Regions from separate parts of the Arthrobacter sp. zg-Y895 genome, predicted to be linked through region 1. Evidence: predicted binding sites of a transcription regulator. Region 1 holds the regulator's gene; the other holds the start of a gene.

Region 1 (11,886 bases):
GAAGTCACAGTGCTCCCTTCGTGGAGGGGATGCCCTCGACGCGCGGATCGGATTCGACGGCTGCGCGCAGGGCGCGGGCAAAGGCCTTGAACTGGGCCTCGACGATGTGGTGCGGATCGCGTCCGCCAAGGACCCGCATGTGAAGGCAGATCTGCGCGTGCAGGGTGATGGCTTCGAACACGTGGCGGGTCAGGGATCCGGTGAAGTGTCCGCCGATCAGGTGGTATTCCTGGCCGGCGGGTTCCCCGGAGTGCACCAGGTAAGGACGCCCGGAAATATCGACGACGGCGTTTGCCAGCGCCTCGTCCAGGGGTACCGTGGCTTCCCCGAAGCGGCGGATGCCGGCCTTGGTACCCAAGGCGGTCTTCAGCGCCTCGCCGATGCTGATCGCGATGTCCTCGACCGTGTGGTGCACGTCGATGTGGGTGTCGCCGGTGGCCCGGACGGTGAGGTCCATCAGCGAGTGCTTGGCCAGCGCGGTCAGCATGTGGTCATAGAACGGCACCGAGGTGCTGATGTCGGCGCGGCCGGTGCCGTCCAGGTCCAGCTCGACGAAGACAGACGATTCGCTGGTGGTCCGCTCAAGGCGGGCGGTGCGTCCGGTGGCGGTCTCCACAGTCATGGGGTTCCTTCACGAAGATTGGAAGCGGGGCAATAGGCAAAGCCCCGGCAGGTCATCAGTTTAGTCCCGAACGCCCCGACTCACTGAAACCGGGGACATCCTGGGCGCCCGGCTTCCGCTCAGGCAGCGAGCAGTTCCCGCAGCCGGGTCAGGAACGCAGTGGTTTCGGCTTCGGTGCCGGCTGTGACCCTCAGGTGGCCCTCGATGCCGATGTCGCGGACGAGTACGCCGGCTTCGAGCAGACCTTCCCACACCGCCCGCGGATTCTCCATACCGCTGAACAGCACGAAATTGGCGTCCGACGGCGCCGGTTCCAGTCCGAGCGCACGCAGTTCCGCCACGATGCGGTCCCGCTGGCCCTTGATGTCTTCCACGTTGGAGAGGAGCGCATCGGCGTGCGTGAGGGCAGCATTCGCAGTCGCCTGCGTGATGGCGGAGAGGTGGTAGGGCAGGCGGACCAGTCGCAGGGCGTCCGCAATCTGCGGCGCTGCGGCAAGGTAGCCGATCCGGGCCCCGGCGAGTGCGAAGGCCTTCGACATGGTCCGGGAAACAATCAACCGTTCCCGGCCAGGGAGCAGCTGCAGTGCACTGGGGGTATCGGCGTGGGAGAACTCTGCATACGCCTCATCGACCACGACGATGGCGTTCGAAGCTTCTCCCGCTTCATAGGCGGCTTCGATCACGTCCAGTTCCAGGGCAGTACCCGTGGGGTTGTTCGGGGTGCACAGGATCACGATGTTGGGTGCCTGCGCCCGGATCTGCTCCGCAGCCGATTCGGGGGTCAGGGAGAAGTCCCGCTCCCGCGTGCCGGTGACGTACGCGGTGCCGGTGCCGCTGGCGAGCAGCGGGTACATGGAGTACGTCGGAGGGAAACTCATGGCCGTCCGCCCTGGTCCGCCGAACGCCTGCAGGATCTGCTGGAGAACCTCATTGGAACCGTTACCGGCCCAGATATTCTCCGCAGCCAGTCCGTGGCCGAGGTATTTGGCCAGGTTTTCCCGCAGCAGGGTGAATTCGCGGTCGGGATATCGGTTCAGGCCGGCGACCACTGATTCAATCTCGGCCAGAATGGCCCGGCGCACATGCTCCGGAAGTCCGTGGGTATTTTCGTTGACGTTCAGCAGGATGGGCACATCCAGCTGAGGGGCGCCGTACGGGGTCAGGCCCCGCAGATCATCGCGCAGGGGAAGTCTGTTCAGGTTTTCCAGCTGTTCGTTCACTTCTACAGCTTAGGACGCTCTGCGGTGACGTTGTATTTGAGCGACTTCCAGCACGCCTCTGTTACGGGCACGCAGGTAAGGATCATCGGAGCGCGCTGGCCGTTGGATCAGCGCGAGACCGGGATGTAAATCTGGCTGCCGGCGGGGACGGTGGCGTCCGCCAGGTTGTTGAGTTCCACGATGTCGGCGACCACGGTGCGGGGATCCCGGTCCGGGGCGAACTCGGTGGCGAGCGACCACAGTGAATCCCCGGCGGATACACCCACCTGGATGGTGTGTGTCTGCTCCGGGGAGCCCCCCGAGGCCATAGCCGGTGCGGTGAAGAATCCGATGAAGACCAGCAGTGCAGCGGCCACGATCATCAGCGGGGCGCCGACCAGGACGAGCCGGCCGCGGCGGGTCAGGCGCAGCGGGACCGACGCCTGGGTGTCCGCGGTGTTGGCCATGCGGGCGGGGTCAGCGGCCCGGTCGGGGGCAGATTCAGTGAGGCTCTGTGCAGTGAAGCTCTGTGCAGCGAGGGGAAGTACGTGTACTGACATGTCAATACCTTTCCGGTCCGAAGAGCAGCTCCGCCGATTCCCCCGCTTCCCGTAAAAGCACCGGGAAAAACAGTGTGGCTCGAAACTGCATTCGAACATCTGGTGGGTCCGCCGAGGTGTCGGCGGACCGTTTTTCTACTCAGGGTCGAACATATGTTCGAAGCTGTACTCGAACATTTCTAGCACCTATCTACGAACATTGTCGAGACTCGCTCGAATATATGTTTGAAAATATGCCTGCGCTCCCCTAGCGTTGAACCTGTTGGAAGCGGCTGGAACCAACTAACCATCCGGCACTGACAAAACAGCTTGGCGGGATAGACCACCGCAGGGAACCACCGCATCGAATCACCGCATCGAATCACCGCAGGACAAACCAGATACACCGCTAGAACCATCCGGCCCGCATCCACGGGCCGACTGTGAAGGGAAGCCGACGTGGCCCGTGTTACCAATGGCAGCACCCCCTCCCCTGCCGCGCCCGCGCCGGCAGGACGCACCAAGGGCCTTACCGCCCGGCAGACGAAGATCCTGGAGACCATCCAGCGTTCGGTGAATGCGAACGGCTACCCGCCCTCCATGCGGGAGATCGGCGACATTGTGGGGCTGGCCAGCCTTTCCAGCGTTACGCACCAGCTGAGCCAGTTGGAGAAGCTGGGCTATATCCGCCGGGACCCCAAGCGCCCGCGTGCCATGGAGATACTGGTTCCGCTCCTGCTCCGTGATGCTCCTGTGCGCCGAGGCAACGGCAAGGCGGCGAACGGCGGGAACGCCGCGGAGGCTGCTGAAGGTGCAGCAAAGGGCGACCCGGAATCCGGCGGCGGCAGCTCACGCACGCAACGTTCCGGCAGCGTCTCCGACCTCACCACAGCAATCGACACGGCGATGGTTCCGCTGGTCGGACGGATCGCCGCAGGCGGACCCATCCTCGCCGACCAGCAGGTTGAAGAGATGGTTCCCCTTCCGCGCCAGCTCGTAGGGCACGGCGACCTGTTTATGCTTCGCGTGGCGGGCGACTCCATGGTGGATGCGGCCATCTGCGACGGTGACTGGGTGGTTGTCCGCCGCCAGCCCACCGCCGAAAACGGTGACATTGTCGCGGCCCTGCTCGAGGACGAAGCAACCGTGAAGACCTTCCGGCAGCGCAACGGACATACCTGGCTGCTGCCCCAGAACACCCGCTACGAGCCGATCCTCGGTGACGAAGCCACCATTATGGGCAAAGTCGTTTCAGTGATGCGCTCGCTCTAGGCACAAGCAGAACGTCCTGGTCAGACGTCAAAAGGACCATGCAAAAGCAGCGCCGCCGGTACACGGCGGCGCTGCTTTTTGTTTCCGGGATCCCCTTCCCCGGCGGTTTTACTTCTTCGCGCCCGCGGGTTCCGCCGCGAGCCGCTTCAGCGCCTGAAGCACCACGGAACGGTCGGTGGTGGACCAGAAGGGCGGCAGGGCGGCCCGCAGGAAACTGCCGTAGCGCGCGGTTGCCAGGCGTGAGTCAAGCACGGCCACCACTCCCTTATCCCCGGAGGCGCGGATCAGCCGTCCTGCGCCCTGGGCGAGCCGGACGGCTGCGTGGGTCGCCGAGACGCTCATGAAGCCGTTGCCCCCGGCCTTGGCAACCGCCCGGGTGCGGGCGGTCATCAACGGATCGTCGGGACGCGGGAACGGAATCCGGTCAATGATGACCAGCCGGCAGGAGGCTCCGGGGACGTCCACGCCCTGCCAGAGGGACATGGTGCCGAACAGGCAGGTCTCGTCCTCGTCAGCAAACTGCTGGACCAGGGCGGACATGGTGGATTCGCCCTGGCAAAGGATCGGAAAGTCGACCCGCTTCCGCAGCGCTTCCGCAGCTTCCTCCGCGGCACGGCGGGAAGAGAACAAACCCAGGGCACCGCCGCCGGAGGCCTTGATCAGCGACTCCAGCTCATCCAGCTGCTCCGGGGAGGTGCCGCGTCCCGGTTTCGGCAGGTCCTTGGCTACGTACAGGACTCCCTGCCGCGGGTAGTCGAAGGGGCTGCCGACGTCGGTCCCCGTCCATTTCGGTGCACCGGCACCCAGCAGCCCCAGGGCTCCGGCGACCGGACCGAACTCCGCCCCGATGGCGAGGGTGGCCGAGGTAAGCACGACGGTGTGTCCGTCGAACAGGCCTTCGCGCAGCCGTCCGGCCACGGACAGCGGTGCAACGTTGATGGTGGGCGGTGCGTCGTCTTCCGGAGCGGTGTAGCCGGTGCCCGGTGAGAAGGTGCTGGCACGCGATGCCCACAGCACTTCCCCTGAATTCACTGCGTCAAGGATGCGTTCACACAGTTCCAGGACGGCCATCAGGCGGGAACGTGCCATCTGGCGGCCGCCGTCGACGGCGTCGGAGCCTTCGGGCTTGGAATCTGACAGCGCGGTGCGGCAGGCTTCCCGCACTGCGCCCAGGACCAGTTCCTGGTCTTCGGACAGCCCGGCGGCCAGCAGTCCGGAGGGCACCGGGGCAAACACGGAGTCGAAAGCCCGGCCGGCAGCGGCAAGCGGCTCCATGGTGGCGGACGTGTGCTTGCGTGCTGCGGAGACCGCCGCGGAAATCACTGTTCCGGAGAGTTGTCCGGTGACCGCTCCGGTGACGCGGTCCTGCAGCTCGTGTGCCTCGTCGATCACCACCACGTCATAGTCCGGCAGGACGGCCAGTCCCTCGAACGCGCTGATGGCCAGCATCGCGTGGTTGGTGATCACCAGATCGGCAACGGCGGCCTTGGCCCGTGCCTGTTCGCTGAAACAGGCCTCCGCCACCGGGCACTTCTGCGCCCCCAGGCACTCCATCGAGGTGACGGACACCTGACGCCAGGCACGGTCGCTGACGCCGGGAAGCAACTCGTCCCGGTCGCCGGTTTCCGTTTCCTGCGCCCATTCCTGCAGGCGCACGACGTCGCGCCCCAGCGCCGAGGTGGGCCCGCCGGCGGGAGCGGGATGGGAGACAGCCTGCTCGTCGCCAAGCAGGAACAGTGTTCCGGCTTCGTCTTCTTCGGGGAATCCGCCGCCGGTCTTGTGGACACAGACGTAGTTGCTGCGGCCCTTGAGCAAGGCAACGTCGACTTCCCGCGGAAGCTTCGGTTCCAGGGTCTTCAGCAGGCGCGGGAGGTCACGCCCGACGATCTGTGACTGCAGGGCCAACGTGGCAGTGGAAACCAGCGCGGGTTTGCTGCTCTCCAAGGCGTGTGCAATCAGCGGGATCAGGTAGGCGAGCGACTTGCCCGTACCCGTTCCGGCCTGCACCAGCAGGTGGTCGCCGGACTCGATGGCCTCGGCCACCTGCCGTGCCATCTCGTGCTGGCCGGGCCTGTTCTGCCCGCCCATGGCCGCTACCGCCGTGTCAAGCAGATCCAGGACCTGGTCCGGTCCCTGCGGCGCTTTCCTACCCATGGGTCACGAACTGCTCCAGCTCTGCTGCCAGCCCTTCACGAACCTTCACATGGAGCTGGGTGCCGGCTTCGCCGTGTTCCAGGGAGAGGATCTCGGCGTCCTCCTGGTGCAGGCGGGAGACGACGTCGCCGCGCTCGTAGGGCACCAGCAGTTCCAGGTCCACGCCGGGGCGCGGAATGCCCTCGGAAATCGCCTGCAGCAGCTCGGGGATACCCTCGCCCGTACGCGCCGAGACGACCACGTGCCGCGGCTCGCGCTGGCGCAGCCGCTCAAGCACGAACGGATCCGCTGCGTCGGCCTTGTTCAGCACGATAATTTCGGGCACCTTGCGGGCGTCGACTTCGGTGAGGACGGTCCGGACGGCCGCGATCTGGCCCTCCGGGTCCGGGTGCGAAGCGTCAACCACGTGCAGGATCAGGTCTGCGTCGGCTACTTCCTCAAGGGTGGAGCGGAAGGCTTCCACCAGCTGGGTGGGCAGCGATCGGACAAACCCTACGGTGTCCGCGAGCGTGTAACCGATTCCGTCCTCGGTTTGGGCCTTGCGGATAGTGGGATCCAGGGTAGCGAACAGTGCGTTCTCCACCAGTACCCCGGCATCGGTGAGCCGGTTCAGCAGCGAGGACTTTCCTGCGTTGGTGTAGCCGGCAATGGCGACGGAGGGCACCGAGTTGCGGTGGCGGTTGGCCCGCTTGGTTTCGCGTGCCGGCTTCATAGCCGCGATTTCGCGGCGGAGCTTGGCCATCCGCGTGCGGATCTTCCGGCGGTCCAATTCGATCTTGGTTTCACCGGGGCCGCGCGAACCCATGCCGGCGCTGGCGCTGCCGACCTGGCCGCCTGCCTGCCGGGACATCGATTCGCCCCAGCCACGCAGGCGCGGCAGAAGGTATTCCAGCTGTGCCAGTTCCACCTGGGCCTTGCCCTCGCGGGACTTTGCATGCTGGGCGAAGATGTCCAGGATGAGCGCTGTCCGGTCGATGACCTTGACCTTGACGATGTCTTCCAGCCCGCGGCGCTGGGACGGAGCCAGCTCACTGTCCACGATGACCGTATCTGCACCGGTGGCCGTCACAATGTCCTTGAGTTCCTGGGCCTTGCCGGAACCGAGGAAGGTGCCGGGGTCCGGCTTGAGCCGTCGCTGGATGATGCCGTCCAGGACTTCGGATCCCGCAGTCTCAGCCAGTGCCGCAAGTTCCTTCAACGAGTTCTCGGCGTCGGCGGCAGTGCCCTCGCTCCAGAGCCCGGCAAGGACGACCCGTTCCAGCCGCAGCTGGCGGTATTCGACCTCGGTGACGTCCTCGAGTTCCGTCGAGAGCCCGGCAACGCGGCGCAGTGCACGGCGTTCTTCCAGGTCCTGCTGCTCGCCGTCGTGGACGGAGTGCTCGCTGTCGCCGTCAGAAAGTGCCTGGGCACGGCCCCGCTGCTTGTCGCCGGGGGCCTTTGCTTCGACCGCGCTGTCCTTGGCGAGAATCCTGTCGATGACACCTTGGATATCCGAAGGACTCAGTTCGGGTGTGGAACTGTCCGTCGAATGCACGGGACGGGAGTTGTTGATGGTCATAATCTCCTTATTGGAACGTACTTTCCATGGTAGGCCAGTGAACCGACAAATCCTCAGGAAAACAACCTTCTCCGCAATGGATCCCTACCGCGCCAGCTGTCCTTTACAACCCGTACGGCCACCCATAAATTCCATGCCACACGCCTGCAGCGACTAATCTGGACTGTTATGGCAACAGAGCACTACTTCTCCTCCACACCGTCCGGGCCCGAGGTCCGCAAACCGCTGCGCGTCAGCCTCAACGGGACCGAACGGACCCTGCAGACAGCGGGCGGGATCTTCAGCCCCGATGGGATCGACAAGGGCACGATGGTGCTGCTGGAGGAAGTTCCCGCGCCGCCGGAAACCGGCAACCTGCTGGACATCGGCTGCGGCTGGGGACCCATCGCCCTGACCCTGGCGCTGAAATCCCCGGCGGCCCGGGTCTACGCCGTCGACGTCAACGAACGCTGCATCGCGCTGACCCGGGATAACGCAGCGGCGTTGGGCTGTGGAAACGTCACGGCCTCCCTGCCGGAGGAGGTGGACCCGGAAGTACGCTTCGACACCATCTGGTCCAACCCGCCGATCCGGATCGGCAAAGAGGAGCTGCACGCCCTGTTGCTGCTCTGGCTGCCGCGCCTGGCGCCGGGAGGAACTGCCTGGCTGGTGGTGCAGAAAAACCTGGGCGCGGATTCCCTGCAGCGCTGGCTGGCGGAGACCCTGCCGTCCGGATTCACCGTCTCCCGCCACAGCACCGCGAAGTCCTTCCGGACCCTGAAGGTGGACCGCAGCGCCTAGAGCAGGGTTCCGCGTGCCACCAGTACGGCCGGTCCGCTGAGCTCCACATGTTCGCGGCCGTCGGGCCCGGTCAGGAAACGGACGCCGACGACGCCGCCCGGCACCGTCACGGCCCAGTCATCGGGTGCTTCGGCTCCGGCCCAGAACCGGGTGGCTACGGCGGCCGCACAGGCGCCGGTACCGCAGGAGAGGGTTTCGCCGACGCCGCGCTCGTGGACGCGCATGGTGAGGAGCCCCACCCCGTCTTCTACGAGCGGCTCGGCCGGGACCACGAACTCCACGTTGGTTCCGTGCTCCGGCTCCGGCTGCACTGACGGTGCTGCGGTCAGGTTGGTTGCTGCCAGTTCGTCCAGTTCCGCGAGGGCCACGACGGTGTGCGGGTTACCCATGCTGACGGACAGGCCCGGGCGGGGCACCTCCAGTCCGTCTGCGTTGACCACCGTGTCCATGGATTTGGCAGCCGCATGGTCGGGGTAAATGAACTCCCAGGGCCCCATGTCCACCGCATAGCCGCCGGCCATCCGGGTTACGGTCTTGATCCCCGCGCGGGTACCGATCACCAGGGATGCGCCTTCGGCCAGTTCCACCAGCCGCTCTTCCAGCAGGAAGTGCACGAAGACGCGCACCCCGTTCCCGCACATTTCGGAGATGCTGCCGTCCGAGTTCCGGTAGTCCATGAACCACTCGGCTTCCGGAGCCGTCTGCAGCAGGGCACGGCCTTCAGGGAGATGCTCGGACCGGACGGCCCGGATGAAACCGTCACCGCCCACACCGCGGTGCCGGTCACAGACAGCGGCTACCTCGTCGGCGGCCAGGTCATGCGCAGCGTCGGGATCGGCTACCAGCACAAAGTCGTTGCCGGTGCCGTGCCCCTTCGCGAAGGGCAGTCCCGCAAGGGAAGAGGGAAGGCCGGAGGCGGACAGAGATGCGGCGGAGGAGGCAGAAGTATTGGTCACTTACCAAGGATACTGGGCGGGTGCCCTTCCCGGACGGCCGCGGCCGCCCGGGCCACCAGCCGGGGGTCGTTATGCTCCAGCCAGGTGATCCGGGGATCCGCACGGAACCAGGTCAGCTGCCGGCGGGCGAACTGGCGGGTAGCCACCACTGTTGCCGCCGAGGCTTCCGCCACGGACGATTTCCCGTCCAGGACGGCCAGGAACTGTGCGTATCCCAGGGCGCGCGAGGCGGTCCGGCCGGTCCGCAGTCCTGCCGGCTCAAGCCGCCGGACTTCTTCGAGCAGCCCCTGTTCCACCATCTTGTCCACCCGGCGGGCCAGGCGCTCATGCAGCACCGGACGTTCCACGCTGAGGCCGATCTGCACGGCCGGCAAGACGTACTGGCGCACCGGCATGAAGGAACTGAAGGGGCGTCCGGTCAGCTCGACCACCTCCAGTGCGCGTACCACCCGGCGCGCATCGGAGATCCGTTCGGCCGAGACGGGGTCCACTTCCCGCAGCCTGTCCTGCAGCACGGACAGGCCCCGGGTTTCCAGTTCGGCTTCGATCCCGACGCGGACCGCCGGGTCGGTGCCCGGAAATTCCAGGACGTCCAGTGCGGCCCGGACGTACAGGCCGGAACCGCCGACCAGGATGGGGTACCTGCCCCGAGCCCGGATTTCGGAAATCAGCTCCCGTGCCTGCGCCTGGAAGGCCGAGACGCTTGCCTCTTCGGTCACGTCCATGATGTCCAGCAGGTGGTGCGGCACGCCGCGGCGTTCGGCTACGGAAATCTTCGCGGTGCCGATGTCCATCCCCCGGTAGAACTGCATGGAATCTGCATTAATCACTTCCCCGCCGAGTTCCAGGGCCAGGGCAACGCCGAGGTCGGATTTTCCGGACCCGGTAGGACCGACGACGGCGATCACCGGCCGTTCGTCGGCGGACGGCACGGAAGCGGACGGTATGGAAGCACTCAAGGGGGTTACCGCCGGGGACTTGGGGAGACTTTGGGAAGGGTTCACGGGCACTCAGGAACGCGGCGGCAGCGCGGGCATGCCCAGGGACACACCGGTGCGCGTGCCTGCAGGTCCGGCCGGTACGCCGCAGGACTCGGCCTGCGAGCGGTCCCAGGCATCACCTGCGCGCGAACGCCGCAGCGAGTAGTCCGCAGGTCCGGCGGGGTCGGAGATCAGGTGGAACGCAGCGGCCCCGGTGACGGGCACGGTTACGAGGTCGCCCGGGCGGGGTGCCGGCGCGCCGTCGGGCACCGAGAAGTGCACCAGGCGCTGGTCCCGGGAACGTCCGGAGAGACGTCCGGTCTCGCCGGATTTGCGGCCCGAAGCGGCGGTGACCATGACCTCGACGGTGGTGCCCACCTGTTTGGCGTTTTCCTCGGCTGCAATCCGGTCCTGCAGCGCGGTGAGGCGTTCATAGCGCTCCTGCACCACGGCCTTGGGAAGCTGGTCGGCCAGTTCCGCCGCCGGGGTGCCCGGACGCTTCGAATACTGGAAGGTGAAGGCGGTGGCGAAGCGGGACCGCTCGACGACGTCGAGGGTGGCGGCGAAGTCCTCTTCCGTCTCCCCCGGGAAGCCGACAATGATGTCCGTGGAAATGGCCGCGTGCGGCATCCGCTCGCGGACCTTGTCCAGGATGCCCAGGAACTTCTTTGACCGGTAGGAGCGGCGCATGTCCTTGAGGACCTTGTCCGAGCCCGACTGCAGCGGCATGTGCAGCTGCGGCATCACGTTGGGCGTCTCGGCCATGGCCTCAATGACGTCGTCGGTGAAAGCCGCAGGGTGCGGGCTGGTGAACCGAACCCGTTCCAGGCCCTCGATGTCGCCGCAGGCACGCAGCAGCTTGGCGAAGGCCCCGCGGTCGCCGAACTCCACCCCGTAGGAGTTTACGTTTTGTCCGAGCAGCGTTACCTCGATGGCACCGTCGTCCACCAGGGCCCGGATTTCCGCCAGGATCTCCCCCGGCCGCCGGTCGCGTTCCTTGCCGCGCAGCGACGGGACGATGCAGAAAGTGCAGGTGTTGTTGCAGCCCACGGAGATCGAGACCCATCCCGAATACACGGAATCGCGTTTGGTGGGCAGCGTGGAGGGAAAGACGTCCAGCGACTCCAGGATCTCCAGCTCGGCCTTGGCATTGTGCCGGGCCCGTTCCAGCAGTGCCGGCAGGGAACCGATATTGTGTGTGCCGAAGACGGCGTCCACCCAGGGGGCCTTGCGCAGGATCGTATCCCGGTCTTTCTGGGCCAGGCAGCCGCCCACGGCAATCTGCATCCCGGGCCGCTTTTCCTTGACCGGCGCCAGCTGCCCGAGATTGCCGTACAGCTTGTTGTCCGCGTTCTCCCGCACGGCACAGGTATTGAACACAACGATGTCCGCCAGTTCGCCGTCGGACGGCACATAACCCGCGCCTTCCAGCAAGCCCGAAATCCGCTCGGAATCATGCACATTCATCTGGCAGCCGAAGGTACGCACCTCGTACGTGCGGGGCTGGGCCGCAGGGGCCTCGGGGGCGGGAGAAGAAACAGTCAAACTCACCCTCCTAGGGTACGTCCATCGGCGGTACCGTCCGGCATGCCCCGCGGCAGACTTTTTCCTAATACCAGTTGTTGGCGTAATGGAAACTGAGTGCGCTGCAGGGGCTGCCGTAGCGGGACGCAATGTAGTCCAGGCCCCAGTTGATCTGCGTGGAATAGCTGACTTTCCAGTCGGCTCCGGCCACTTGCATCTTTTCCGCCGGGAGGGACTGCGCAATTCCGTAGGCCCCGCTGCTGGGATTGAGGGCACTGGTCAGCCATTCCGATTCCTTGGTC
Region 2 (11,886 bases), on a different contig from region 1:
CTCGCCGCTGTCCGCCAGCGCATGGGCGGTTTCCACCTGCTGCGCATTGGGCACCGACGCGTATTCCTCACCTGCGTGGATGGCAGCGACGACGACGTCGGCCCCTTCCGCACGGGCCGTTCGGGCCTTGTCGATCATCGCGGGGGCGTCGATCAGATCCACCTGCCACGGATACTCGGCAACCAACCCGTTCAACCCGTAAGTGGCTTCGATGACGGCCAGGTCGCCCGCCGGAGCGGACAGGAGCATGGGCGCGCCGGCGCCGGTCTCGGCGGCGTACGATCCGGTGTGCGCCAACCCCAGGGAATCCAGTACGCCTAGCGTGCGGTTCAAGCCGGCCGTACCGGCGTCGATGGTGTGGTTGCTGGCGGTGGTGCAGCCGGAATAGCCGACGGCGGCCGCTGCCGTGAGGATCTGCGGCGGCACGTTGAACATGGGATAACCCGTATACGGCCCGTCCGGTTCGGCCACCGGAGTCTCCATGTGGCACACGGCCAGGTCCGATCCGGAAATGTAGGTCCGTTGCCCGGCCAGCAGCGGCTCGAAGTCCAGCGGTCCCTTACCCGAGGCACCCGCATCCGCCGAGGCCTGCTCCCACAGCTGCGGATGGACCAGCAGGTCCCCGGCAAGCATCAGGGAAAAGCAGTTCTCCGTGGGACAGGCCGGACCCTTGCCGGGGTTGCCGGGCTCGGCGGACGGTAACGACGGCGGCGCCGACCGGGCAGGCGACGCTGGGGAGGATGACGCTGCCGGGGATGACGACGCCGACGACGGCCCGCCGGCGCCCTCGCCGCCCTCCGGCCCGTCTCCACCGGCCGCCATGCAGCCGCCAAGCAACAGGGCCAGCACCACCGCGAGCCCCGGCACGCGGAACAGCCCCGCAGGACGAATACCCGGATTGCGTTTCATGAACTTCCCCACGCATCTCCCCAGGCCCGCAGGCTGCGGCAGCGGGGAATCGGACCGATCCTACTGCAGTGCCAGGTTGGAGCGGGATGCCCCGCTGTGCCAGTCTTGGGCTTTATGGACAACCCTTTCCTTTACCCGAGTAGCCTGCCGTACCAGCTGCCCCCGTTCGAGCAGATCAACGAAGACGTTTTCCTGCCCGCCTTTGACTCCGGAATTTCCGGGCATGCCGCCGAGATTGAGCGCATTGCCGCGAACCCGCAGGCTCCGGACTTCGAAAACACGATCGAGGCCCTGGAATTATCGGGCCAGGAGCTGGGCCGCACCGCCGTCGTCTTCTTCACCCTCTGTGCCGCGCACGCCACCGACGGCGTGCAGCGGATCCAGCAGCAGATCGGCCCGCGGCTCGCCGCGCATGAGGACACGATTTACCTCAACCGGCAGCTCTTTGCCCGCGTCGAAGCCGTCGCTGCGAACCTTGCCGGCCTGGATGATGAGCAGGCACGCCTCGTGTCCGAGTACCGCCGCCGCTTCATCCGCGCCGGTGCGCAGCTCGATGACGCCGGGCAGGCCCGCATGCGGGAGCTGAACGCCCGGCTTTCGGAACTGGGCACCGACTTTTCCCAGCGCCTGCTGAAGGACACCAACGATTCGGCCCTGGTGGTGGACGACGCCGCCGAACTGGACGGCCTGTCCGACGACGACATAGCCGCAGCGGCGACCGCAGCGGCGGAAGCGGGACACGACGGCAAGTACCTCCTGTCCCTCGTGCTGCCCACCCCGCAGCCGGCCCTGGCGTCGCTGACCAACCGTGAGAGCCGCCGTCGGCTGCATGATGCCGCCCGTAACCGCGGTTTCCGGAACAATGACGGGAACACGCTTGCCCTCGCCGCCGAAATGGCCGCGCTGCGGGCGGAAAAGGCCGCACTGCTCGGTTTCGCGAACCATGCCGAGTACGGCACGGATGACCAGACCGCACCGTCCCTGGCCGCGATCCACGCCATGCTGGACAAGCTCGCCCCTGCAGCCGTCCGCAACGCCAAGGCGGAAGCCGAAGAGCTGCGCGAAGCGGCCCGGCGGGACGGACACGAACTGGCCGCCTGGGACTGGGCGTACTACTCCGAGCAGGTCCGTCGGGAGAAGTTCGACGTCGACTCCTCCGCCCTGCGGCCGTACTTCGAACTGGAGCGCGTCCTCACGGACGGCGTCTTCTATGCTGCCAACCGGCTCTACGGACTGACCTTCACCGAACGGGCGGACCTCGCGGGCTATCACCCGGACGTCCGGGTCTGGGAGGTCAAGGACGACGACGGCACCGGGCTGGGCCTGTTCCTGGGCGACTATTACACCCGGGACACCAAGAACGGCGGCGCCTGGATGAACTCACTGGTCCACCAGTCCCGGCTGCTGGATGCCCCGCCCGTGGTCATCAACAACCTGAACATTTCCAAGCCCGCTGCCGGTGAACCGACGCTGCTGACCTTCGGCGAGGTGGTCACGGCATTCCACGAATTCGGCCATGCGCTGCACGGGTTGTTCTCTGATGTCACGTATCCCCAGTTCTCCGGCACCGCCGTACCGCGGGACTTCGTTGAATACCCGTCACAGGTCAACGAAATGTGGATGCTGTGGCCGGAGGTGGTCGGCAACTTCGCGAAGCACTACGTCACCGGGGAGCCGCTGCCGCAGGAGGAAATCGACAAGGTGAATGCGGCGGCCGTCTGGGGCGAGGGGTTCTCCACCACCGAGTACCTGGGGGCCGCCCTGCTGGATCTGGCCTGGCACGAACTCGCACCGGGCGAAACGGTGCAGGATCCGGAAGCATTCGAGGCCGCTGCCCTGGCGGCGGCCGGCGTCGACCTGGACCTGGTTCCGCCGCGTTACCGCACCGGCTACTTCAAACACATCTTTGCCGGCGGCTACGCGGCCTCGTACTACGCGTACATCTGGAGCGAAGTGCTCGACGCCGACACAGTCGAGTGGTTCCGGGAGAACGGCGGCCTGACACGGGAGAACGGGGACCGTTTCCGGACGGAGCTGCTGTCCCGCGGCAACAGCATCGACCCGCTGCAGGCGTTCCGGAACTTCCGCGGACGCGATGCGCAGATCCAGCCGCTGTTGGACCGGCGCGGCCTGGCCTAAGCCCGACGAGGCCGCAGCGGCAACCGCAGCCGATAAACAGAAGGCGGGAACCGGATCACCGGTTCCCGCCTTCTATTGCGCCAACTACGCCTGCCTAGGCAGGGTTGGCCATCCGCGCCTGCTTCCGCACGGTGTGCATCCGCTGGCCGATGGTCACGCAGCTGGCCAGGGTCAGCAGGATCAGGACCACCAGCAGCAGGACCTCGGGGACGCCCAGGCCCACCAGCCCGGTAGCGACCAGCAGGGAGACCAGCCGCTCCGCCCGCTCGGCAATGCCGACGTTGGCGGAGAAGCCCAGCGACTCGGCCTTGGCGCGGATGTAGGACACCAGCATGCCGACCACCAGGCAGAGGATGGCCGCGATGCCGATCGCGTCGTTGCCGCCGCCGGTGAAGAACCAGATGGCGACGCCGGCAAACAGGGCGCCGTCGGCGAAGCGGTCGAGGGTGGAATCCAGGAACCCGCCCCAGCTGCCCTTGCGCTGCTGCTGCCGGGCCATGATCCCGTCCACCACGTCGGAGAAGATGAAAACGGTAATGAAGATGGTGCCCCAGAACAGCTCACCCAGCGGATAAAAGACCAGTCCGCCGACCATCACACCGAGCGTGCCGGCGATGGTGACCATGTCCGGGGTTACGCCGCGGCGGAGCAGCCAGGTGGCCAGCGGGCTGAAAACGGCAGTGAAGAATCCCCGTGCGTATTTGTTGAGCACGTGTCAGTCCTCGCTGTCCGGGCCGGAGCCCTCTTCGGGCCAGGCATCGGCCACTTGCCGGCGCACGTCGCCCAGGGTCTGGGTGATGGCCTTGGTCTGCGCGATGATCGGCAGGAAGTTTCCATCACCGCCCCACCGCGGAACGATGTGCTGGTGCAGGTGGGCGGCAATCCCGGCCCCGCCGGTTTCGCCCTGGTTCATGCCCAGGTTGAAACCGGTGGGGCTGGACACCTTCCGCAGCACGCGCATGGCGGTCTGGGTCAGCGCCGCGATTTCCGCCGTCTCCTCCGGGTCGATGTCCGTGTAGTCCGGCACATGGCGGTACGGGCAGACCAGCAGGTGGCCGGCGTTGTACGGGAAGAGGTTCAGGATCACGAAGGCGTGCCGGCCGCGGTGGACAATCAGCGATTCCTCGTCCGACCGCTCCGGCGCGGCGCAGAACGGGCAGGTCTCCTTCGAGGAGACCTGCTTCTGCCCGCCCTTGATGTAGGCAAGCCGGTGCGGGGTCCAGAGCCGCTGGAATGCGTCGGGGACGCCGGCGAGTTCGAACGTGTCCGTCACCGCGGCGTCGTCAGGTTGTTCTCCCATAGCGTCCCCGCCGCCCTACTTGTCCCGGTTACGGACGGCTTCGACAATCCGTTTGACGGCTTCTTCAACGGGTACGCCGTTGTCCTGGCTGCCGTCCCGGAAGCGGAAGGAGACGGCGCCTGCCTCGGCGTCGTCGCCGCCGGCGATCAGGACAAACGGGATCTTGTCCTTGGACGCGGTGCGGATCTTCTTCGGGAAGCGGTCGGTTCCGGTGTCCACCTGGGCGCGGATGCCGTGCGCCTTGAGCTTGTCGACGACGTCGAACATGTAGTCGTTGAACGCTTCGGCCACGGGGATGCCGACCACCTGAACCGGTGCCAGCCAGGCCGGGAACGCGCCGGCGTAGTGCTCGGTGAGCACGGCCATGAAGCGTTCCACGGAACCGAACAGGGCGCGGTGGATCATGACCGGGCGCTGGCGGGTGCCGTCTGCGGCCTGGTACTCGAGCTCGAAGCGCTCGGGCAGGTTGAAGTCCAGCTGGATGGTGGACATCTGCCAGGTGCGGCCGATGGCGTCACGGGCCTGGACGGAGATCTTCGGGCCGTAGAAGGCTGCTCCGCCCGGATCCGGGACGAGGTCCAGGCCGGAGGCTTCGGCAACCTCGGCGAGGGTGCGGGTGGCTTCCTCCCAGATGTCGTCGGAGCCGACGAACTTCTCCGGGTCCTTGGTGGAGAGCTCCAGGTAGAAGTCGTCCAGGCCGTAATCCTTGAGCAGGTCCAGCACGAACTTCAGCGTGGTGGTCAGCTCATCCTTCATCTGCTCGCGGGTGCAGTAGATGTGGGCGTCGTCCTGGGTCATGCCCCGCACGCGCGTCAGGCCGTGGATGACGCCGGACTTCTCGTAGCGGTACACGGAACCGAATTCGAACAGGCGCAGCGGCAGCTCGCGGTAGGACCGTCCGCGGGAGCGGAAGATCAGGTTGTGCATGGGGCAGTTCATCGGCTTCAGGTAGTAGTCCTGGCCGGGCTTGGTGACCTCGCCGGTCTCCGGATCGGTGACCTCGTCCACGTGCATGGGAGGGAACATCCCGTCGCGGTACCAGTCCAGGTGGCCGGATACCTCGTACAGGTGGCCCTTGGTGATGTGCGGGGTGTAGACGAACTCGTAGCCGGCCTCGGTGTGGCGCTGGCGGGAGTAATCCTCCATGGCCTTGCGGATGATGCCGCCCTTGGGGTGGAACACCGGCAGGCCCGAACCCAGCTCATCCGGGAAGGAGAACAGATCCAGCTCGGTGCCCAGCTTGCGGTGGTCGCGGCGCTCGGCTTCGGCCAGGCGCTCCTGGTAGGCCTTCAGTGCGTCCTTAGTGGGCCAGGCGGTGCCGTAGATGCGCTGCAGCTGCTGGTTCTTCTGGTTGCCGAGCCAGTAGGCGGCGGCGGAGCGGGTCAGGGCGAAGGCGTTGGAGATCAGCTTGGTGTTGGGCAGGTGCGGGCCGCGGCACAGATCGCACCAGACGACGTCGCCGGACTTGCGGTCCACGTTGTCGTAAATGGTGATCTCGCCGGCGCCGACCTCGATGCTGGCACCTTCGCCGGCTTCCTCGGCGCCGTCCTTCTTGCCCAGCAGTTCGAGCTTGTACGGCTCGTTCTTCATGGCTTCACGGGCTTCGTCTTCGCTGACCACGCGGCGGGCAAATTTCTGGTTCGAGTTGATGATCTTCTGCATCATCTTCTCGAGGGTCTTCAGGTCCTCCGGCGTGAACGGCTCGGCAACGTCGAAGTCGAAGTAGAAACCGTCCTTGATGTACGGACCGATGCCCAGTTTGGCGTCCGGACGCAGCTGCTGCACGGCCTGGGCCATGACGTGCGCGGTGGAGTGGCGCAGGACATTCAGTCCGTCTTCGGAGTCAATGGTGACGGACTCCACGATGTCGCCCTGCTCCAGCGGCGTATCCAGGTCCTTGAGGACGGAGTGCACGCGCATCACGACGACGTCGCGGCGTTCGAAGAAGAGCTGAGCACCAGTGGTGCCAGTATCCACCGTGGTCTCTTCGCCGTCGACGATGAGGGTGAACTTCTCTGGCACTGACACGGTTGTCTCCTAGATTTCGTTGTACGGCGTCTGCTGCACGGCCTGGACACGGCCGCACTTCCGCCCGTACCGATGTTATCCGCTGCGCTTGGACCCCACCAACATGCCGCGCTGACGGCCGGGTTTCGGAAGCGAGTCCGGGTCCGCCAGGTTCCATGCTTCGAGTGCCTGGAGGCTGATGCCCCGCGGGCCGGTGCGGCGGGTCAAGCCGCGGACCAGCAGCAGCTCCGTGCCGAAAAGCAGCGGACCGGATTTCTCCTGCGCCTCGTGGAAGAACGTGCAGTCAATGCATCCGGTGCCGTCGTCGAGGCTGATGAACACCACGCGGCGTCCCCCGCGCATGGGAGGAGTCTGAGTGGCCACCCGGATCCCGGCGACCAGCACCTCGGTCCCGTTGCGCAGGTCCATCAATGCTTCCGCGGGAGTGACGCCGAGTCCGCGCAGCAATGGACCGTAGCTTTCCATCAAGTGCGCGCTGACGTCCACGGACAAAAGATCCAGTTCGGTGCGGACCTTTTCCCGCAGCCCGGGTTCGGGCAGGTGATGGTGCAGGTTCGCCAGCTCGGTATCCCCCAGCGGCAGGGCCAGCTGCCCGGGAATCGGATCATGCTTCCGGGACGCGGACTTGGCCGGTGCGGCGTCCAGGTACTGGATCAGGTCCGCACGGCTGCCCTCGGAGCCGGTCTGCTTGCTGAGCGAATCGAACGCTCCGAGCTGCGCCAGCCGGCGCAGCGTGGGCCGGGAGACCTTCGCACGTGCCCTCAGGTCCGCCAGGGAGTCATAGGGCTGCCCGGCGGCGATGCGCATTAGCTCGACGGCGGACAGCCCGTAGATCCCGGCCAGGGACAGCCGGATGCCCAGCCGGCCGTCGTCGAGCCGCTCCACCCGGTAGGTTTCGCCGCTGCGGTTTATGTCCAGGGGCAGGATGGGGATGCCCATCCGCCGCGCCTCGGCGACGAGCAGCCGGCGCGGGTACATGCCGGGATCATGTTCGAAGATGCCGGCGAGGAACGCCGCCGGGTGGTGTGCCTTCAGCCATGCCGACTGGTAGGTGGGTACGGCGAAGGCAGCGCCGTGGGCCTTGCAGAAGCCGAAGCTGCCGAAGGCCTTGAGCGTGTCCCAGACCTTGTCGATGGTTTCCGGCGTGTAGCCGCGGGCGGCGGACTTGCTGCGGAAGTATTCCTCCACGCCCGGCTCGGCGGATTCGTTGCCCAGCAGGCGGCGCAGTTCGTCCGCCTTCGCCAGCCCGCAGCCGGTGAAGACATTCAGCGTCCGCAGCACCTGTTCGTGGAAGACGGTGACGCCGTGGGTTTCGGCCAGCACCGGGCGCAGCGCCTCGTGCGGGTAGACCTCCGGGGAGAAGCCGTGCCGGTGTTCCAAAAACGGCCGGACCATGTCGGATTTCATCGGCCCGGGCCTGAACAGGGAAATGTCGATGATCAGGTCATTGAACTCCCGCGGCGCCAGCTTGCCCACCAGCTCGCGCTGTCCCGGGGATTCGATCTGGAAGCAGCCCAGGGTGTGCGTGCTGCGGATCAGTTCGTAGGTGGGTTCGTCGTCGAACGGAACGGCGTCGAGGTTGATCCGGCCGTCGTGTTCGACGAACTCCGGGTCCGGCTCCTCCGGCCCGTCCCGATGCTTCCCGGCGGCAATGACCTCTTCACGGGAGGAGTGCACCCGCACCACTTCGCGTACGGCAAAGGCCATGGCGCTCTGCATCCGCACACCCAGCACGTCGAGTTTGAGCATGCCCATGGGGTCCATGTCGTGCTTGTCGAACTGGGACATGGGCAGGCCCAGGCCGCTGGGCTGCACGGGGGTGCGGTCCAGCAGGGAGGTGTCCCCCAGGATCACTCCGCAGGGATGCATGGAAATGTGCCGGGGCAGCCGGTCCAGGCGTTCGGTGAGGTCCACCAGCAGGTCCAGCTGCTGGTTCTTTTCCACCTGGCCGGAGAATTCCCGCAGTTCGGGCTTTTCGGCGAGCGCCTCGCGGAAGTTGCGGGCCGAGAAACGCCATAGCTGCTTAGCCACAGCGCCGATCTCCTCCTCGGGCATGCCCAGGGCCAGTCCGGCGTCGCGCACCGCTCCCCGTGCCCGGTAGCCGTTCTGCATGCTCATCAGCGTGACCCGTTCGGAGCCGAAGCGTTCGAAGATGCGGTGATAGACGTTGTGCCGCTCGGCGCTTTCCACGTCTATGTCGATGTCCGGCAGCGTGGAGCGGTCCCGGGAGAGGAAGCGTTCAAAGATCAGGTCGTGGTCCAGCGGGTTCACGTGGCTGACGCCCAGCAGGAAGTTCACCAGCGAGGAGGCCCCCGACCCCCGGGCAGCGGCGCGTACCCCCATCCCGGTGATCATGGCGGAGACTTCCGCAACCGTGAGGAAGTACGATGCGAAGCCCAGCCGCTCGATGATGCCCAGCTCGTGTTCGAGCCGGTTGCGCAGTTCCACCTCGGCAATCGAGTCCCGGGCGCGCAGCCTACGGGTAATCCCCGCCTCGCAGCGCTGGTGCAGTTCGATCATGGGTTCGGCCTCGATGCCGATCACCGAGGCTTCAGGTACCACGGGCTGCTTCCAGCCCATATCCGCCACGGGGTCTATCCGGCAGCTATCCGCGAGCGCCGCAGTGTCGGCCAGCATCCGTACCGCTCCCGAGGAACCGTAGCCCGCCTCGGAGCTGATCTCGCGGGCAAGCGCAGTCATCTCCCGTACCCCCTTGAGCCAGCCCTGCCCGTTGGGCTGTAAGTCCGGAAGGTGGGAGAGCGACGTCAGCGAGCGCGCGGCGTCGAGCACGTCAGCGGTGGCGGCTCCATCCTCGTCCACGTAGCGCACGGCATTGGTGAGGATGCCGGGCACACGCATCTCGTCGGCCAGCCGGAACATGCGTACGGCGTGGGCAAGGCTGAGGTTCTCCCCCGGGGCGGACAGATGGGTAACCACCTCGACGGCGAGCGCCCGGGCAGGGATCAGCGAGCGCCAGCGGCCGAACAGGGTACGGGCGACGGCGTAGCTTCGGCTGCGCATGGCCTGGCCGACGTCGGACTGCGGGCCGACGAGGACGGTGAGGACAGGTTCATCCTCCCCCTCTGTGCAGACGTACCCGGCCAGTTGTTCCATGGTGACGCCTACCGGTTTGCCGGCGCGTGCCCGGGAGGCTGAGGTGGCGGCGTGCGCGGCGGAGATCAGCCTGCACAGGGCACGGTAGCCTGCTCCCCCGGTATGCCCGTGGGCAAGGATGACTACCCGGCCCGTAACCGCGTTCCCGTCATCGAGCACGGCCAAATCCACGCCCACGATGGGATCGATACCGGCTTCCATGCAGGCCCGCAGGTGCTTGACCGTTCCGTAGAGCCCGTCCCGGTCTGTGCAGGCCAGTGCGTCCGCGCCGTCGGCCGCTGCGGACTGGGCCATTTCCTCCGGCCAGGACACCCCGTAGTGGGCGCTGAACGCGGTGGCGGCGTGCAGGTGGGTAAAGCTCATTGCTTAGGCACTGTCCCTCAGCGCGTCATGAATGCGGATCAGGCGCCAGCGGTCGCTGCGGACATGGTGCGAGAGGTCGAGGGTGCGCAGGTCGGAGCGGTCATTGACCCGGGCCTGGACCCGCCAGATCTCGGTATCCACCAGCCCGGCGCCATGTCCGCGTTCGGCGCGGGTTTCTTCCTCCCACCAGTTACGGCGTTCATACCAGCGCACAGGATCAGCCCCCACCTTGTAGGTGTGCCCGCCCCAGATAAGCCGGAGAGGCTGGCCCGCAGGCGAGCACACCACCTCGATCGCTTCGCTGAAGGTACCCATTCAGCTTCCTCTCCGCCCACGGATGCATGCGCACCGCACACGCACCAACCCACTGGTTATCCATTGGTTTTCAGTTGATTATCAGTTCGCAACTAATTCGAACATATGTTCGAACAGCTCCGCCACCAGTGTACGACCAGCAGGGGACAAACGGCACCACACGGAGATGGACGGGTAGGGAGATCCGCTCAGAAGCAGCAGCGCCCAGGTGTGCCGCTGACGGAGCCGACCCCCGCATGGTGCACACTGTTTCCAGACAGCTGGATTCTGCGCAGGATGCCTTGGTCCAGGCAATACTCATCGGATGGGGCCGGTTATGACAGCAGACAGCAACACACCGCCTAATGGACGGCAGCAACCGGAACCATGGAATCCGTTCGGGCAGGAGCCTGAACTGCAGCATCGGAATCCATATGCGCAGGACGTCCTGCCTGCGGATCAGGGAGCGGTTCCTCCAGAAGCGGCCTCCCGGAAAACACGGTTCAGCGCGGCAGCGATAACGGGAATGGTCCTCGTGTCGATCGTCTGGGCGATCGTCGTCCGCCCCCTCATCGCCTTCGCCGCCTGGGACACCTCCGGCTTCTCCATTTTTGGCTTCTTCGCCTTTTCCGGCCTGCTCACCCTGCTCGGAGGAGTAACGGGATTCATCGCGGCGCTTATCCAGGGAAACAGGAGGCTTGCCGCCCGCCTGTACATCATTCCCTCCCTGATCTGGCAGGGAGCGACCCTGGCTGCACTTTTCGCGCTGGTGTTCTCCCTATCCGGTTATGACGGCACCTAACCGCACCTAACCGCAGGTCCTATCTCCCGCTGTCCATGTCCACCCGGGCCGTGGTGGACAACGGCTGCTGCACAAGAAACAGCGTCAGGACAAAGGCCGCCGCCAGGATCGGCACCCCGAGCAGGAAGATCGGCGGCAGCGCCTCGCCGAACGCGGATTTGATGAAGTCCTGCGCCGGAGCGGGCAGCGCCCTGATGCTGTCCGGGCTGATCGAATTGGCGCCGCCCGACGCCGCATCGCCGGCTCCGGCCGGTGCGGAGGCCAGCTGGTCATTCAGCCGGCGGATGAACAGGGAACCGAACAGGGCAATCCCCAGGGAACCGCCCATCTGCCGGAAGTAGTTGGCGGTGGAAACCCCGGTACCCATGTCCTTGGCCGGGACGCTGTTCTGCACAATCAGCACCACGTTCTGCATCAGCGCCCCGATCCCCAGTCCCAGCACGAACATGCCCAGCGCGGTGAGGGAGTACGGCGTCGTGCTGGAGATGCGCGAGAGCAGCAGCAGGCCGCCGATCATGGTGAGGGACCCGAGAATCGGATAGATCTTGTACTTGCCCGTGCGGGAGATCAGCTGCCCCGTCCCGATCGAGGTGGTGAGCAGCCCTGCGGTCATGGGGAGCATCATCAGCCCGGACATAGTGGGACTGGCTCCGTTGACGATCTGCAGGAAGGTCGGCAGGTAGGCAATGGACCCGAACATGGCCAGCCCCACCGCCAGCCCAACCAGTGTGCAGATCAGGAAGTTGCGGATCCCGAACAGGCGCAGCGGAAGGATCGGTTCGGACGCGCGCAGTTCCACCGGAATGAAGATGGCGACGGCGACGGCGGCCACTGCTCCCAGTGTGAGGATGGTGGGTGAGGTCCAGGCGTAGTTGTTGCCGCCCCAGCTGGTCAGCAGCACCAGGGCGGCGCTGCCGACGGCAAGCAGTGCGGCACC

The links. The regulator LexA, encoded in region 1, represses DNA repair genes until DNA is damaged. The targets are predictions, from matches to a motif close to TCGAACANNTGTTCGA.
Region 2: the regulator LexA is predicted to act here: its motif matches at 10,266-10,281, upstream of LJ760_RS13800 (DUF6504 family protein).

What each region holds. Positions count from the first base shown of each region.
Region 1 covers NZ_JAJFZY010000014.1:43,112-54,997, reverse strand. Annotated here, with positions in the region: gene hisH (imidazole glycerol phosphate synthase subunit HisH) at 1-8, opposite strand, end outside; gene hisB (imidazoleglycerol-phosphate dehydratase HisB) at 5-622, opposite strand; gene LJ760_RS17040 (histidinol-phosphate transaminase) at 742-1,842, opposite strand; gene LJ760_RS17035 (LysM peptidoglycan-binding domain-containing protein) at 1,950-2,381, opposite strand; gene lexA (transcriptional repressor LexA) at 2,820-3,632, shown strand; gene LJ760_RS17025 (ATP-dependent DNA helicase) at 3,741-5,786, opposite strand; gene hflX (GTPase HflX) at 5,779-7,344, opposite strand; gene LJ760_RS17015 (class I SAM-dependent methyltransferase) at 7,513-8,124, shown strand; gene dapF (diaminopimelate epimerase) at 8,121-9,080, opposite strand; gene miaA (tRNA (adenosine(37)-N6)-dimethylallyltransferase MiaA) at 9,077-10,039, opposite strand; gene miaB (tRNA (N6-isopentenyl adenosine(37)-C2)-methylthiotransferase MiaB) at 10,091-11,611, opposite strand; gene LJ760_RS16995 (hypothetical protein) at 11,670-11,886, opposite strand, start outside.
Region 2 covers NZ_JAJFZY010000008.1:158,561-170,446, reverse strand. Annotated here, with positions in the region: gene LJ760_RS13830 (CapA family protein) at 1-909, opposite strand, end outside; gene LJ760_RS13825 (M3 family metallopeptidase) at 1,024-3,048, shown strand; gene pgsA (phosphatidylinositol phosphate synthase) at 3,143-3,760, opposite strand; gene LJ760_RS13815 (HIT family protein) at 3,764-4,348, opposite strand; gene thrS (threonine--tRNA ligase) at 4,364-6,376, opposite strand; gene LJ760_RS13805 (DNA polymerase III subunit alpha) at 6,452-9,853, opposite strand; gene LJ760_RS13800 (DUF6504 family protein) at 9,857-10,168, opposite strand; gene LJ760_RS13795 (hypothetical protein) at 10,683-10,949, shown strand; gene LJ760_RS13790 (MDR family MFS transporter) at 10,969-11,886, opposite strand, start outside.